One region of the Microbacterium sp. Cr-K20 genome, then DNA from elsewhere that is predicted to be linked to it. Evidence: riboswitches for the same ligand, from Rfam matches in the RefSeq annotation. Region 1 holds a riboswitch; the other holds the start of a gene.
The links. A riboswitch is a leader RNA that binds a small molecule or an ion and turns the genes downstream of it on or off. The one in region 1 is predicted to bind thiamine pyrophosphate.
Positions count from the first base shown of each region.

Region 2: it holds a riboswitch for thiamine pyrophosphate, as region 1 does, so the genes downstream of both, GZ67_RS0106040 (ECF transporter S component) here and thiM (hydroxyethylthiazole kinase) in region 1, are expected to answer to the same signal.

Region 1 is NZ_JARE01000057.1:52,193-60,172, forward strand. Features, by position in the region: gene GZ67_RS0113705 (glutamate ABC transporter substrate-binding protein) at 1-139, shown strand, start outside; gene GZ67_RS0113710 (amino acid ABC transporter permease) at 222-869, shown strand; gene GZ67_RS0113715 (amino acid ABC transporter permease) at 866-1,768, shown strand; gene pheS (phenylalanine--tRNA ligase subunit alpha) at 1,811-2,851, shown strand; gene pheT (phenylalanine--tRNA ligase subunit beta) at 2,851-5,361, shown strand; gene GZ67_RS0113730 (NAD-dependent epimerase/dehydratase family protein) at 5,439-6,401, shown strand; TPP riboswitch at 6,450-6,543, shown strand; gene thiM (hydroxyethylthiazole kinase) at 6,534-7,382, shown strand; gene GZ67_RS0113740 (bifunctional hydroxymethylpyrimidine kinase/phosphomethylpyrimidine kinase) at 7,379-7,980, shown strand, end outside.
Region 2 is NZ_JARE01000040.1:4,221-12,200, forward strand. Features, by position in the region: gene GZ67_RS0106025 (ABC transporter ATP-binding protein) at 1-1,380, shown strand, start outside; gene GZ67_RS0106030 (ABC transporter ATP-binding protein) at 1,377-3,641, shown strand; gene GZ67_RS20085 (hypothetical protein) at 3,823-5,670, opposite strand; TPP riboswitch at 5,753-5,864, shown strand; gene GZ67_RS0106040 (ECF transporter S component) at 5,855-6,499, shown strand; gene GZ67_RS0106045 (ABC transporter ATP-binding protein) at 6,499-7,956, shown strand; gene GZ67_RS0106050 (energy-coupling factor transporter transmembrane component T family protein) at 7,953-7,980, shown strand, end outside.

The DNA of each region.
Region 1 (7,980 bases):
CAAGGGCGATGACGCGCTGGCCGAGTACTTCAACACCCAGCTGACCGACGGTGGCGACATCTGGCAGCAGATCTTCGACAACAACCTCGGTGCCTCCGGCGTCAAGGCGACGCAGCCTGAGGTCGACCCGATCGGTTGATCGCATGGGGGTGGCCGACACCATCGGCCGCCCCCATCCGTCAGCAGGGCCATCGCGAGAACACGAATCGACAGGAGCAGCCGTGGGAGTCATCAGCGACCACCTCGATCTCTGGGGTGAAGCACTGTGGGGAACGATCGTGCTGTTCCTGGGCGGCGGCCTCATCGCCCTGGTGCTGGGACTGATCGTGGGAGCGGCACGGGTGTCCCCGGTGCCGATCGCCCGCGCAGTCGGGGGCATCTACGTGAACTGGATCCGTAACACCCCGCTCACCCTCGTGATGTTCTTCTTCGCGTTCTGCCTGCCGATCCTTCTCGGCGAGCGGGTCAACTCCCTGCTGCTCGCAGTCATCGCACTCGGGCTCTACACCGCGACCTACGTCGCCGAGGCTCTGCGCGCCGGCATCAACACGGTGCCGGTCGGGCAGGCCGAGGCGGCGCGAGCGATCGGTCTCAACTTCGGTCAGGTCATGCGCTACGTCGTCCTGCCGCAGGCCACGCGCTCGGTGGTCCCGCCGATGATGAGCGTCCTCATCGCCCTCATGAAGAACACCACGGTGGCGGCCGGCTTCTCGGTCGTCAACCTCGGCACCATCCGCGCGGCACTCAGCGAGCGCGGCGAGAACGCGCTCGTCGTCCTGCTGTGGGTCATGGTCATCTTCGTGGTCCTGGTGCTGCTGCTCGCCTGGGTGCAGCGAACGCTAGAGAACAAGTGGAGGATCGCGCGATGAGTTCCGTCCTGTTCGACGTCCCCGGCCCCCGTGCCATCGCCCGCAACCGCCTCATCGGAGTCGCGACGGTGCTCGTCGTCCTCGCCGTGCTCGGCTGGGTCGTGTGGCGGCTGTTCGCCACCGGGCAGTTCACCGCCGAGAAGTGGAACATCTTCACGTTCTCCGCCGTCTGGGTCCGTTTCGGTGAAGGACTGCTGGCCACGCTGGCGGCCTTCGGTGCCGCCGGAGTCGGCTCGATCATCCTCGGCTTCGTCCTCGGCATCGGTCGTCTCTCGGAGCATGCCTGGGTGCGTGAGCCGGTCCGCTGGATCATCGAGGTGCTGCGGGCCGTGCCCGTCCTCGTGCTGATGATGCTGCTGTACTACGGCCTGCCCGTGCTCGGCGTGAAGATGCCGCCCTACTGGGCGGTCGTGATCGCGCTCATCGTCTACAACGGGTCGGTGCTCGCCGAGGTGCTGCGGGCCGGCATCGAGTCGCTGCCCCGCGGACAGTCCGAGGCGGGATACGCGATCGGACTGCGCAAGACCGGGGTGATGTACTTCATCCTGATCCCGCAGGCCGTGCGGGCCATGATGCCCGTGATCATCGCGCAGCTCGTCGTCGCGCTGAAGGACACGGCGCTCGGGTTCATCATCACGTACCAGGAACTCCTCTACGTGATCAACCAGATCGGCAACCAGGCGCCCTACGGCTCCCCGTTGATCCCCGCCGCGATCATCGGCGGATCGATGTACGTCGCCGTGTGTCTCCTGCTCTCCTACGTCGCCTACCGCCTGCAGCGTCGCGCCAAGCGCTCGCCGAAGGCCGGACCCGCAGTGCCCGATCCCCGTCAGCACGGCGGCGAGACGAACACCTCGCTCATCGTGCTGCAGGGGGACGGGGCCGAGCCGACGCGCTGATCAGCGAAAGGGACCCACGCGCCCCCGGTAGACTCGATTCTCGTGTCAGAGTCTCCTGAAATCACCCCGGAAGCGGTCGAAGCCGCTGTCGCCGACGCCCTCTCGGCGATCGCCGCAGCCGCCGACACCGCCGAGCTGAAGGCGGCTCGCGCCGCACACGTCGCGGAGGGTTCGCCGCTCGCGGTCTTGAACGCCTCGATGCGCCAGGTCGCCCCCGAGAACAAGGCCGCGTTCGGCAAGCTCGTGGGGCAGGGGCGCGGGCAGGTGACGCAGGCGCTCGCCGCCAAGGAGGCCGAGCTGGCCGCAGCCGAGGTCGCTGCGCGTCTCGAGTCCGAGCGCGTCGACATCACGGCGGTGCCCTCGCGCACGCGGGTCGGCGCCCGGCACCCGCTCACGCTGCTCCAGGACCAGGTCTGCGACATCTTCGTCGGCATGGGCTGGGAGATCGCGGAGGGACCGGAGCTCGAGCACGAGTGGTTCAACTTCGACGCCCTGAACTTCGACGTCGACCACCCTGCCCGCCAGGAGCAGGACACGTTCTACGTCGACCCGCCCTCGCGCCACCTCGTCATGCGCACGCACACGAGCCCGGTGCAGGTGCGCTCGATGCTCGACCGCGACGTGCCGATCTACGTGCTGTGCCCGGGGCGCGTGTACCGCACCGACGAGTTCGACGCCACGCACCTGCCGGTGTTCACCCAGTTCGAGGGCCTCGTGATCGACAAGGGCATCACGATGGCGCACCTCAAGGGCACGCTCGACCACTTCGCGAAGCAGCTGTTCGGCCCCGAGGCCGAGACGCGCTTCCGCACCAACTACTTCCCCTTCACCGAGCCCTCCGCCGAGCTCGACCTGTGGCACCCGACCTTCAAGGGCGGCGCGCGCTGGATCGAGTGGGGCGGTTGTGGCATGGTCAACCCGAACGTGCTGCGCGCGGCCGGGATCGACCCCGAGGTGTACAGCGGCTTCGCGTTCGGCATGGGCATCGAGCGGGGACTGATGTTCCGCAGCGATGTGCAGGACATGCGCGACATGGCCGAGGGTGATGTCCGTTTCAGCGAGCAGTTCGGGATGGTGGTGTGATGCGCGTCCCGCTTTCGTGGTTGCGTGAGTACGTCGATCTGGCAGCGGATGCCACGCCCGAGGATGTCCTCGCGGCACTGGTGACCGTCGGCTTCGAAGAGGAGGACGTGCATCGGTTCGAGATCTCCGGTCCCGTCGTCGTCGGGCAGGTCGTCTCGATCGAGGCCGAGCCGCAGTCCAACGGCAAGACCATCAACTGGTGCCAGGTCGACGTGGGCGAGGCGAACGGCGGCATCCGCGGGATCGTCTGCGGTGCGCACAACTTCGTCGCCGGCGACAAGGTCGTAGTCACCCTCCCCGGCGCCGTGCTGCCGGGGCCGTTCCCGATCGCCGCCCGCAAGACCTACGGTCACGTCTCCGACGGCATGATCGCCTCGGCGCGCGAACTGGGCCTGGGCGACGAGCACAACGGGATCGTCGTGCTCTCCGACCTCGGCATCGACGCGCCCGTCGGCGCCGACGCGATCGCGCTGCTGGGCCTCGACGACGTCGCGGTCGAGATCAACGTCACCCCCGACCGCGGCTACGCGTTCTCCCTGCGCGGCGTCGCCCGCGAGTACGCGCACGCCACGGGGGCGGCCTTCCGCGACCCGGCGGAGCGCGACTTCGCCGAGCTTCAGCCCGGCACCGGACACACGACCGTGGTCGATGACGTCGCCCCCGTGCGTGGCCGCGTCGGCGCGAGCGAGTTCGTGACCCGCGTCGTGCGCGGCGTCGACCCCTCACGTCCGACTCCGCCGTGGATGATCGCGCGGCTCAGCCTCGCGGGCATGCGCTCGCTGGGCATCCTGATCGACATCACCAACTACGTGATGCTCGAACTGGGGCAGCCGCTGCACGGCTACGACCTCGACAAGCTCGCGGGCGGCATCACGGTCCGCCGCGCCGCCCCCGGCGAGAAGATGACCACCCTCGACGGCGTCGAGCGCGCGCTGCACGTCGAAGACCTGCTCATCACCGACGGGTCCGGCCCGATCGGCCTCGCCGGCGTCATGGGCGGCGGAACGACCGAGATGAGCGAAACCACGCGCAACGTGCTCATCGAGGCGGCGAACTTCGACCCGATCACGATCGCCCGCACCGCGCGTCGACACAAGCTGCCGAGTGAGGCCTCCAAGCGCTTCGAGCGCGGTGTGGACCCGCTCATCCCGTTCGTCGCCGCGCGCCGTGCAGCCGACCTGATGGTCGAGCTCGCCGGGGGCACGCTGACCGAAGAGGGCGGTGCGCTCTTCGCCGAGGTCTTCGTCGAAGCGATCGAGCTCCCCGCGGGCTTCGTGCAGGGACTCATCGGCGTCGACTACACCGACGACGAGATCACCGGTGCGCTCACCACGATCGGCGCGGATGTCACCGCCTCGGAGGAGGGCTCCGGCTGGACCGTAATCCCGCCGACCTGGCGCCCCGACCTCACCGACAAGTGGACGCTCGCCGAGGAGGTCGCCCGCATCCACGGACTCGACCGCATCCCCTCGGTGCTGCCGACGCCGCCGTCCGGCCGCGGGCTCACGGCGCACCAGCAGGGACGCCGCCGCGTGGCCGACGCGCTCGCCGCCGCCGGCCTGGTGGAGACTCCGTCCTTCCCGTTCACCACGGAGGCGCAGAACGACCTGCACGGCTCCGCCTCGGGAGAGCACCTGCCGAGCATCCGGCTGGCGAACCCGCTCGACGGGCAGGCACCGTTCCTGCGCCGCTCGCTCATCCCCGGTCTGCTGCAGACCGCGCATCGCAACATCTCGCGCGGCCTCACCGATCTCGCGATCTTCGAGACGGGTGCCGTGTTCCTTCCGGAGCCGGGCGTCGAGTACGGCACCGATGAGGTGCCGCCGCTGGGTGAGCGCCCGTCCGATGCGACACTCGCGGCATTGAACGCCTCGATCCCGCCGCAGCACCGGTTCGTCTCGGCGCTGCTCACGGGCCACGTTGCACCGCGTCAGCCCGGACGCCCCGCAGAAGCCGCAGGTCTGGCCGAGGCGCTGGATGCCGTCCGTGTGATCGCGGCGGCCGCCGGCGTCGAGATCGACGTGGTCCAGGCTGAGCGTGCAGCTCTCCACCCGGGACGCACCGGGTCGCTGCGCGTCGCCGGCGAAGAGGTCGGCTATGTCGGCGAGCTGCACCCCACGGTGGCTGAGGGGGCGGATCTGCCCGGGCGCGCGACCGTGTTCGAACTCGACCTCGACCGCATCCTGACGCTCGCGGGCGGTCGGGTCGTCGCGGCATCGCTGTCGACGTTCCCCGCGGCGACGCAGGACGTCTCGCTCACGCTCCCCGCGGACGTACCGGCCGCCGACGTGCAGGCCGCACTCGCCGAGGGCGCGGGTGCGCTGCTCGAATCGGTGCGACTGGTGGACGACTACCGCGGCAAAGGTGTGCCGGAAGGCTCGAAGAGCCTGACCTTCGCACTGCGCTTCCGCGCCGACGACCGCACGCTCACGGCAGCCGAGGCCACCGAGGCCAAGCTCGCCGGTGTGGAGGTCGCGGCCCAGCGCTTCGGAGCCGCACTGCGCGACTGAACCGTCTCCGCGGAAGCCCTGATCTGCTCTGAGCGGAAGGGCTTCCGCGGGTGCCGCGTTCCTGGTGACATGGGTCCATGACGGACGTGTTGATCCTCGGTGGAACGGGCTGGCTCTCCGGGCGCATCGCCCGCCGATGGCGGGATGCGGGGGCCACGGTGACCTGTCTCGCTCGCGGGGCGAGGCCTGCGCCCGACGGTGCCGAGCTCGTACGTGGAGACCGCGACGATCCCGCGGCGTACACCGCGCTCATCCGGCGGGACTGGGATCACGTGGTGGATATCTCGTCGCAGGCGTCGCAGGTCGAGGCGGCCGTCGCTGCCCTCGGCGAGCGTGTCGCGCGGTGGACCTACGTGTCTTCCCTGTCGGTCTACTCCGACGACGAGACGGTCGGTGCGGACGAGTCGGCACCGCGGCATCCGTCCGCCCGCCCCGGTGACGAGTACGAGTACGGGGCGCAGAAGGCTGCGGCCGAGGACGCCGTGGGCACCCTGGGCGATCGTGCGCTCATCGTGCGACCGGGACTCATCGTCGGCGAAGGCGACCCCAGCGATCGATTCGGTTACTGGGCAGCGGCGTTCGCGCGGGCGGGTGGGGAACCGGTCCTGTCGCCGCCGCTCGAGGGGAAGAGCGCCCAGGTGATCGACGTGGACGATCTCGCCGAATTCATCGTCGCGGCGACCGTGAGCGGGCCGGTCAACGCCATCGGCGACGTGCAGCCCTTCGACGAGGTATTGCGCGAGAGCCGGACCGCCGCGGGTCATACCGGCGAGATCGTGGTTGCCGAGGAGGACTGGCTCGTCGCACACGGGGTCCAGCACTGGGCGGGGCCCAGATCCCTGCCGCTGTGGCTGCCCCCGGGGATGACGGGCTTCATGACCCGGTCTAACAGCGCGTACCGCGATGGAGGTGGTCGGCTGCGGCCGCTGACCGACACCGTCCGTACCGTCGTCGCCGATGAGCGGGCGCGCGGGGTCGACCGCGACCGTCGTGCCGGACTCGCCCGCGCGGAGGAGTTGACGCTCCTGGCCGATCGCTAGACGTTCCTGGCCGATCGCTAGACGTTCCTGGCCGATCGCTAGACTCTGAGCAGTGACACGGGGTGCCGCATCCGCGGCTGAGAACAGACCCGTCGAACCTGATCTAGTTCGTACTAGCGAAGGGATGTCGCGATGAGCGATCTTCTGCGTCCTGATTCCATCACCGATCTGCCCGGCGCCGCCGCCGCCCTGTGGGGGGTGCTGCGCGAGACGCCCCCACTGACGCACTGCATCACCAACACGGTCGTCGCCGGGTTCACCGCCAACGTGCTGCTCGCCCTGGGGGCTGCCCCGGCCATGGTCGACATCGTCGGAGAGGCCGAGATGTTCGCCGGTGTCGCGTCCGGTGTGCTGATCAACCTGGGAACGCCCACTCCTGAGCAGCGCGCGGCGAGTCTCGAGGCTGTCGCCGGGGCTGCGACCGCCGGAACACCGTGGGTGCTCGATCCGGTCGCGATCGGGGCCCTGCCGATCCGCACCGCGCTCGCGCACCAGCTGGCGGGGCAGCGTCCGACGGCGATCCGCGGTAACGCCTCGGAGATCCTCGCGCTCGCCGGGCTCAGCGCCGGCGGTCGGGGAGTGGATGCGACGGACAGCACGGATGCCGCAGCCGACGCGGCCGCTGCCCTCGCGCGACGGACCGGTGCCGTGATCGCGGTGTCCGGTCCGATCGACCTCGTCACCGACGGGGAGCGGGTGCTGCGCCTCGCGAACGGGCACGAGCTGCTGACCAGGGTCACCGGCGGGGGCTGCGCTCTCGGGGCCGTGATGGCCGCATTCCTCGGTACCGCGCGCAATACCGGACACGATGCCCTCACGGCCGTCGCCTCCGCGAGCCTCGTGTACACGATCGCGGCCGAGCGCGCTGCCGTCGTCTCGACCGGCCCCGGCAGCTTCGCCGTGGCACTGTTGGATGCACTCGGCTCCGTCGGCCCCGCTGACGTGATCGCGGACGCCCGTGTCGAGGCGGGTGCGCGGTGAACGCCGACCTCTCCCTCTACCTCGTCACCGATCCCACGCTGTGCGGCGACCGCGGTGTCGTCGAGACTGTGCGCCGTGCCGTCGACGGGGGCGTGCGCATCGTGCAGCTTCGCGACAAGACCGCATCCGATGCCGAGACGGTCGAGCAGCTGCTCGCGCTGTCGCAGGCGATCGACGGACGCGCACTGCTCGTCGTGAACGACCGGCTGGATGCGGCGATCGCCGCCCGCGCCCGCGGTGCACGCGTCGACGGCGTGCACCTGGGTCAGGGGGACGCGTCGGTGCTGCGGGCGCGCGAGGCTCTCGGGCCGGATGCGCTGATCGGCCTCACCGCGAACAGTGCAGCGCACCTCGACGCGGTTCTCGCGTTGCCCGCCGGAACCGTCGACTATCTCGGCGTCGGGGTGATCCGTCCGACCTCGACCAAGCCAGATCATCCTGAGCCCCTCGGCGTGGACGGGTTCCGCGACTTCGTGACCCGCAGCCCGCTTCCGTGCGTGGCGATCGGCGGCGTCGGTATCGACGACACCGAGGCGCTTCGTGATGCCGGTTCCGCCGGACTCGCCGTGGTCTCGGCGCTGTGTGCGGCCGATGATCC
Region 2 (7,980 bases), on a different contig from region 1:
CGAAACACCAACGACGTGCAGCAGGTGCAGATGCTCGCGATGATGGGCGCCACCATGCTCGTCACCGCCCCGCTGCTCGCGATCGGCGGCATCTTCTTCGCCATCCAGACCAACGTCGGCCTCAGCTGGCTGATCGCCGTCTCGGTGCCCGCGTTGCTGATCCTGGCCGCGCTCGTGATCGGGCGCATGGTGCCGCTATTCCGCAGCTACCAGGGCAAGCTCGACAACGTCAACCGCATCATGCGCGAGCAGCTCACCGGTGTGCGCGTCGTGCGCGCCTTCGTGCGCGAGCGCATCGAGGAAGAGCGCTTCCGCGGAGCCAACACCGACATCATGGTGGTCGGACGCAAGGTCGGCTCGCTCTTCGTGCTGCTGTTCCCGCTGTTCATGCTCATCCTGAACGTGACCGTGGTCTCGGTCATCTGGTTCGGCGGCATCGAGGTCAACAACGGCACGGTGCAGGTCGGCACCCTGTTCGCCTTCATGCAGTACATCGGCCAGATCATGGGCGGCGTCATCATGGCGAGCTTCATGGCGATGATGATCCCGCGCGCCGCGGTCTCGGCCGAGCGCATCGGCGAGGTGCTCGACTCGGAGTCCACGCTGGTCCGCCCCGAGAACGGCGTCACCGAGTTCCCGGTTCCCGGAGCCGTCGCGCTCGACGATGTGGAGTTCACCTACCCCGGTGCCGACTCCCCGGTGCTGCGCGGCATCAGCTTCGCGGCCGAGCCCGGAGAGACGGTCGCGATCGTCGGATCCACCGGTTCCGGCAAGACGACGCTCATCTCGCTCATCCCGCGGCTCTTCGACGTTTCGGGCGGATCCGTGCACGTCGGCGGCACAGATGTGCGCGAGGCCGACGTCGAGTCGCTGTGGGACAGCATCGGCCTCGTGCCGCAGCGTCCGTTCCTCTTCACCGGCACCGTCGCGTCGAACCTGCGCTACGGACGCGAGGAGGCGACCGACGAGGAGCTCTGGCACGCGCTCGACATCGCGCAGGGACGCGACTTCGTCGAGGAGATGCCCGACGGGCTCGACTCGCGCATCGCCCAGGGCGGCACGAACGTCTCCGGCGGTCAGCGTCAGCGTCTCGCGATCGCGCGTGCGATCGTGCACCAGCCGAAGATCCTCGTGTTCGACGACTCGTTCTCGGCGCTCGACCTCACCACGGACGCCCGGCTGCGCCAGGCGCTGTGGCGGGAACTCCCGCACGTGACGAAGATCGTCGTCGCGCAGCGCGTCTCCACGATCACGGACGCCGACCGCATCGTCGTCCTCGACGGCGGCACCATGGTCGGCGTCGGCACGCATGAGCAGCTGCTCGAGACGAACGACACCTACCGGGAGATCGTCGAGTCGCAGCTGGGGGTGGACGCATGAGCGAACTGAACGAAGAACAGGGCAAGGCCAAGCGCGGCCGCGGCCGCGGCAAGGCGACGACGGCCGTGGCCGAGGTCGAGCTGTCGGCCGAAGAGCAGTACGAGGCCGAGCTCGCCGAGCAGGCTCGTCAGAACTCCGGCGACTGGGACAGCGTCGCGCCGGGCAAGGCCGACAACTTCGGTCCGAGCTTCGCGCGCATGATCGGGCTGCTGAAGCCCTCCGCGATCTGGTTCGTCTTCGTGTCGATCCTCGGCGCCATCGGCGTCGTACTCACGGTCGCGGCGCCCAAGGTGCTCGCCGAGGCGACGAACCTCGTCTACAAGGGATTCATCTCCATCCAGCTCGGGCAGCCGAACGGCGACTTCCCCGGTTTCCCCGCGGGCACACCGCAGGACGTCGTGATCGATGCGCTGCGTGGTTCCGGTCAGGATGACTTCGCGAACCAGGTCGGGGCGCTGGGCGACTTCACGGTCGGCCAGGGCGTCGACTTCGAGGCGCTGCGTCTGGTGATCGCCGCGGTGCTCGCGATCTACGTGGCTGCGGCATTCCTCACCTGGATCCAGGGTTACGTCATCAACGTGATCATGGTGCGCACCATGTGGCGCCTGCGCGAGTCCGTCGAGGCGAAGATCAACCGTCTGCCGCTGGCGTACTTCGACAAGGTGCAGCGCGGTGAACTGATCTCGCGCGTCACGAACGACATCGACAACATCACGCAGACGATGCAGCAGTCGCTCTCCGGTGCACTCACCTCGGTGCTCACCGTGATCGGCGTGCTCGTCATGATGTTCTCGATCTCGTGGCAGCTCGCGCTCGTCGCACTCATCACACTGCCTCTCATGGGCGTGATCTTCGGCATCATCGGACCGCGTTCGCAGAAGGCCTTCGGCACGCAGTGGCGCAAGGTCGGGCGACTGAACGCCCGCGTCGAGGAGGCATTCTCCGGCCACGCACTGGTGAAGGTCTTCGGACGCGAGAAGGACGCTCTGGACAAGTTCCAGGTCGAGAACGAAGAGCTGTTCCAGGCGAGCTTCAAGGCGCAGTTCCTCTCCGGCATCATCATGCCGGCGATGATGTTCGTCGGAAACCTCAGCTATGTGGGCATCGCGGTGCTCGGCGGTCTGATGGTCGCGAACGGACAGCTGCGTCTCGGCGACGTGCAGGCGTTCATCCAGTACTCGCAGCAGTTCACGCAGCCGCTGTCCGAGCTGGGTGGCATGGCTGCGGTGGTCCAGTCGGGCACGGCATCCGCCGAGCGGGTGTTCGAGCTGCTCGACGCCGACGAGCAGGAGGCGGACGACGCCGATGCTCCCGAGCTCGTGGAGGGCAAGGGTGTCATCGAGTTCGAGAACGTCGCGTTCTCGTACACGCCCGACCGCCCGCTCATCCGGGACCTGTCGTTCCGGGTGGAGCCGGGGCAGACGGTCGCGATCGTCGGCCCGACGGGTGCCGGCAAGACGACGTTGGTCAACCTGATCATGCGCTTCTACGAGCTCAGCGGCGGACGCATCACGCTCGACGGCCAGGACATCGCCGAGGCGACCCGCGACGAACTGCGCTCACGCACCGGCATGGTGCTGCAGGACCCGTGGCTGTTCGCCGGCAGCATCCGCGAGAACATCCGATACGGTCGCTCCACGGCGACCGACGAAGAGGTTCTCGCCGCCGCCAAGGCGACCTACGTCGACCGCTTCGTGCACGCCCTCCCCGAGGGCTACGACACGGTGCTCGACGAGGATGCCGCGAACGTCTCGGCGGGCGAGCGTCAGCTCATCACGATCGCCAGGGCATTCGTCGCGCAGCCGTCGATCCTCATCCTCGATGAGGCCACGTCGGCGGTCGACACCCGCACCGAGCTGCTGCTGCAGCACGCGATGGCCGCGCTCCGCGAGGGGCGCACGTCGTTCGTGATCGCGCACCGTCTGTCGACCATCCGCGACGCCGACCTCATCCTCGTGATGGAGCACGGCGACATCGTGGAGAAGGGCACGCACGACGAGCTCATCGCCGCGCAGGGCGCCTACTGGCGTCTGTACCAGTCGCAGTTCGAGCAGGCGGCGACCGACATCGACGCCGAAGACGCTCTCACCGGATCGACGCCCGTCGTCGTCACCGGAGAGGCCGGCGACGACGAGAGCGCGAAGGAAGAAGCCGCCGCCGTGGCCGGAGCCTCGGTCGGGGCCCAGGCGCCCGCGGCCGAGGTCGCCGCCGCGCAGGGTCTGCTCGAGGACGGGGCCGACGGCTCCGCCCCTCGCGGCTGATCCGCGTCCGGCGCAGCGACGCTCATAGAACAGCGCCCCATCCCGCACTCGCGGGGTGGGGCGCTGTGCTGTGTGCGCGTTTCTGTGCGCGAGGTGCTGTGTACGCAGCAGGTGAGGAGCCAAAGAACGCCGCCTCCTCAGGCCTGGAGGCGGTGTTCTTTGACTCTTCAGGGCGCGAGAGTCAGCGCGGGTCGGTGGTGATGCCCAGGAGCTCGAGCGGGTGGGTCAGACGCCACCAGGGGCTCGGTCCCTCGACATCTTCGGCCAGGACCAGGGGAACCGTCACACTGTCGAGCGGGCCGGCAGCGGTCATCGTCCCCACCGTGCCGTTCTCGTCGCGCTCGTCCGCGAGGTCGAAGGTCGGGGTGGCTGTGGCGAGGGCACCGTTCCACAGCACCACATCGGCGTCGGAGTCGGTGACGACCTCGACATCCTCGCCCCACTGGGTCGTGACGCGTCCGACGACCGTGCCCGCGGCGACCGCCGGGCCCTGCGCCTGCAGTGCAGCTTCGGTCTCGGCGAACAGCGAGCGGGTCAGGGCGAGCCGCTCATCGTCGCCCGCCTGGTTCAGCGCGGCGGCGTACAACTTCACCGTCGTGTCGCCGACCGTCACATCCTTCGCCGTGAGCAGGTTCCATCCGACCAGCGTGCCGGTCTTGATGCCGACGACGCCCGGATCGGCGAGCATCCCGTTCGTGTTGACGACCGTGCCCGCGCCGGGGAGGTCCACCGACTTCGTGCCCACGATCTCCGCGAACACCGGATTCTGCATCGCCAGCTCGCCCAGTGCGATCAGAGACTCGGGCGTCGAGACGTTGCGTTCGTCGAAGCCCGACGGGGTCACGACCGTGATGCCGGTGAGGTTGCGCTCCCGCAGCCAGGTCTCCGCGGCGGACGCGAACTCCCGGTCGGAGCCCCAGATCTCGGACGCGAGCCGGTCGATGTAGTTGTTCGCCGACCCCAGGAGCGTGCCCTGCAGCAGCTGGTATTCGGTCAGCACACCGTCGACGGGCACATCCAGCGCGGACTGATCACTGCGCCGGTAGTCCCAGTACTCCACGCTGTCGCGGTAGCTGAAGCGGAACTCGGGGCCCTGCTCGCCGAGCGCCAGCGGCATCCGGTCGAGCACCATCAGGCTGCTCACGACCTTGGTGATGCTCGCGATGCTGACGGCACCGGGGTTCGAGGCCACCGTGCTCAACCCGCCGATGCCGACAGCGGCGCTGCCCTCGCCGGGCCAGGTGGGCGCAGCCGCGGCGGCGGGAGTGGTCTCGAATTCGACGGACTGCACCGTCGGACGGACTTCGTGCAGTGGCCACAGCATCGTCGTGCCGGCGTAGGCGGCGACGATCGCGACCAGCGTCGCCAACGGCACCAGGATCCCCGGACGGGCGATCGCCGGTCGCAGGTGGGCCCCGCGCATCAGTCCGCCTGTCTGCTCGGCCTCGGCCGGCTCGTCGAGGGTGGCGAGAGGCGGGTGCGCGGCGACCGTTGCGGCATCGACCCAGGTGAGGGCCGTCGCCCCGGTCGTGTCATCCGCCCACTGCGGTGCGCTCGCGTCGAGGAGAGCATTCGCGTCGTCCGCCGGCTCTTCACCGGTCGTCCGCTCGGACGGGACGAACGGCGGTTTGGTCAGCGGGGGTGTCGTCGGCGTCGTATCGATGGGCTCGACAGGCTCGATGGGCTCGCCGGGCTCTACGAGGCCGGCGGCCTCGACGGGCTCCGCTGCGGGTTCGGAGAGCAGCTCGGGTTCGTGATCGACGCCGCCGCCCGTGGAGCTCGGTGTCGTGAACAGCGCGCCGATCGCCGCGGAGTCGACCGGGATGGCCGCTGACACGGCGGCATCCGGGGGTCGCACATCGCCCGCGAACAGCTGGTCGGCGGCGAACGCGGAGGTGTCGGCGGAGTCTGCAGGGGCAGCATCCACCGCGACCGGCAGGTCGTCGACGGGTCCGGAGGGGACGGCGTCCGGCGAGCTGTCGCCATCGACGACGCCCGTCGCCTCGTCGGCGGGATCTGAAGCGGTCACTCGTTTACGGTACCCAATCCCGGGCGCGTTGCGCGGCGCGCAGCCTCGTCGCCCGCGGGGTGTCGTGAGCCGGTAGGCTCTTCAGCACAACCACGGGAGTCCGGCGAGCCGGGCTGAGAGGGAGCGAATCGCGCTTCGACCGTCGAACCTGATCTGGGTCATGCCAGCGCAGGGAGGAGTTCAGATGATCACGTCCACGTCCACATCGGCGTCCACCAAGGCCCCGGCCACGCCCCCGGCCAGGAGCTTCCTGCGCTGGCGCATCGTCGACATCGTCGTCGCCAGCGTCATCGGTGTCGCCGCCGGCCTGATCTTCCTCGCGTGGAACGTCGGATACCTCGGCCCGAAGGCCCTGCTCGAGCCGCTGCTCCCCGGCGTCCAGGGCCTCCTCGACGGCCCGTGGCTCTTCGCCGGCGTCCTCGGCGGGCTGATCATCCGCAAGGCCGGCGCGGCGATCTACGTCGAGCTGCTCGCGGCGGTCGTCTCGGCCCTCATCGGCAACCAGTGGGGCGGATTCCTCACTCTCGAAGCCGGACTCGTGCAGGGTCTCGGCGCCGAACTGGTCTTCCTCCTCTTCTTCTACCGCCGCTGGTCATTGCCGGTCGCGATCCTCGCGGGTGCCGGTGCAGCCCTCGCCGGCGGGATCAACAACCTCGTGCTCTGGTACGCCGGCTCCGGGCCCGCCTTCACGACGATCTACCTCATCAGCACGGTCATCTCCGGTGCCGTCATCGCGGGGGCGCTGTCGTGGGTGCTGGCGCGAGGCATCGCCGCGACCGGAGCGCTCGACCGGTTCGGCTCCGGGCGCGAGGCACGCGTCCGCGTCTGATGGCGGCGGATCACACCGTCCCCGCCGCCGTCGAGGCGCGCGGCTGGGGGTGGCGCCACGCGAGTCGCCTCGCCTGGGCGCTGAGCGACGTCTCGTTCCGCATCGACCCCGGTGAGCGTGTGCTGGTGCTCGGGGCTTCCGGGGCGGGCAAGTCCACGCTGCTCCATGGTCTCGCGGGCGTGCTCGGCGGCGAGGAGGAAGGCGAGAGCGCGGGCGAACTGCTCGTCGACGGCGCTCCCGCCGTCGCCACCCGGGGGCGCGCCGGTCTCGTGCTGCAGGACCCGGACTCGCAGGTGATCCTGGCGCGAGCCGGCGACGATGTCGCGTTCGGTTGCGAGAACCTCGGCGTGCCACGGGCGCAGATCTGGCCCCGGGTGGAGGCGGCGCTGGATGCCGTCGGCCTCGATGTGCCGCTGGACCACCCGACCAAGGCGCTCTCCGGCGGGCAGAAGCAGCGGCTCGCGCTCGCCGGCATGCTCGCGATGCGTCCGGGGCTCGTGCTGCTCGACGAGCCGACCGCGAACCTCGACCCGGCCGGTGTCGTCGAGGTGCGCGACGCGGTGGAGCGGATGCTGCAGTCGCAGCCGGCGACACTCATCGTCGTCGAGCACCGCCTCGAGGTGTGGCTGCCGCTCATCACACGGGTGATCGTGATCGGCGCCGGGGGAGTGGTGGCAGACGGAGCGCCCGCTGAGGTGCTCGGTGACCAGGGTGCACGACTCGCGGCCGACGGCGTGTGGGTGCCGGGGCACGCCCCCGCCGCCCCGCCGCCCCCGCGCGGGAAACCGGGCGAGACTCTGCTCTCGGCGCGCGGACTCGCCGTCGCCCGCGTCAAGGGACGCCCGGTCGCCACCGGCATCGACCTCGATGTGCACGCCGGCCAGGCGCTGGCGATCACCGGCCCGAACGGCGCCGGCAAGTCCACGCTCGGACTGACCCTCGCAGGGCTCCTGCCGCCTGCTGCGGGTGACCTGACGGCATCCGCCGTGCTCGCCGCCGGGGCGGACCCCTCGCCGATCCGCTGGGCCTCGCGGGATCTGCTGACCCGCATCGGCATGGTGTTCCAGGAGCCCGAGCATCAGCTGCTCGCGAAGACCGTGCGCCACGAGCTGGCCGTCGGACCGCGCGCGCTCGGGATGGACGAAGTCGAGATCGCCGTGCGCAGCGACGAGCTGCTCGCGCGACTGCGCCTGACGCACCTCGCCGCCGCCAACCCGTACACGCTCTCGGGCGGCGAGAAACGTCGCCTCACGGTCGCCGCGGCCATCGCGACCCGGCCGCGGGTGCTCGTGCTCGACGAGCCCACCTTCGGGCAGGACGCCCGCACCTGGGCGGAACTCGTCGCCATGCTCGCGGCGCTCCGCGACGAGGGGTCGGCGATCGTCACGATCACCCACGACCTCGATGTCGCGCGCGCGCTGCACGCCGAGCGGTTCGAACTCGGGGGCGTGTCATGACCCTGCTCGACACGCAGGCGCGCG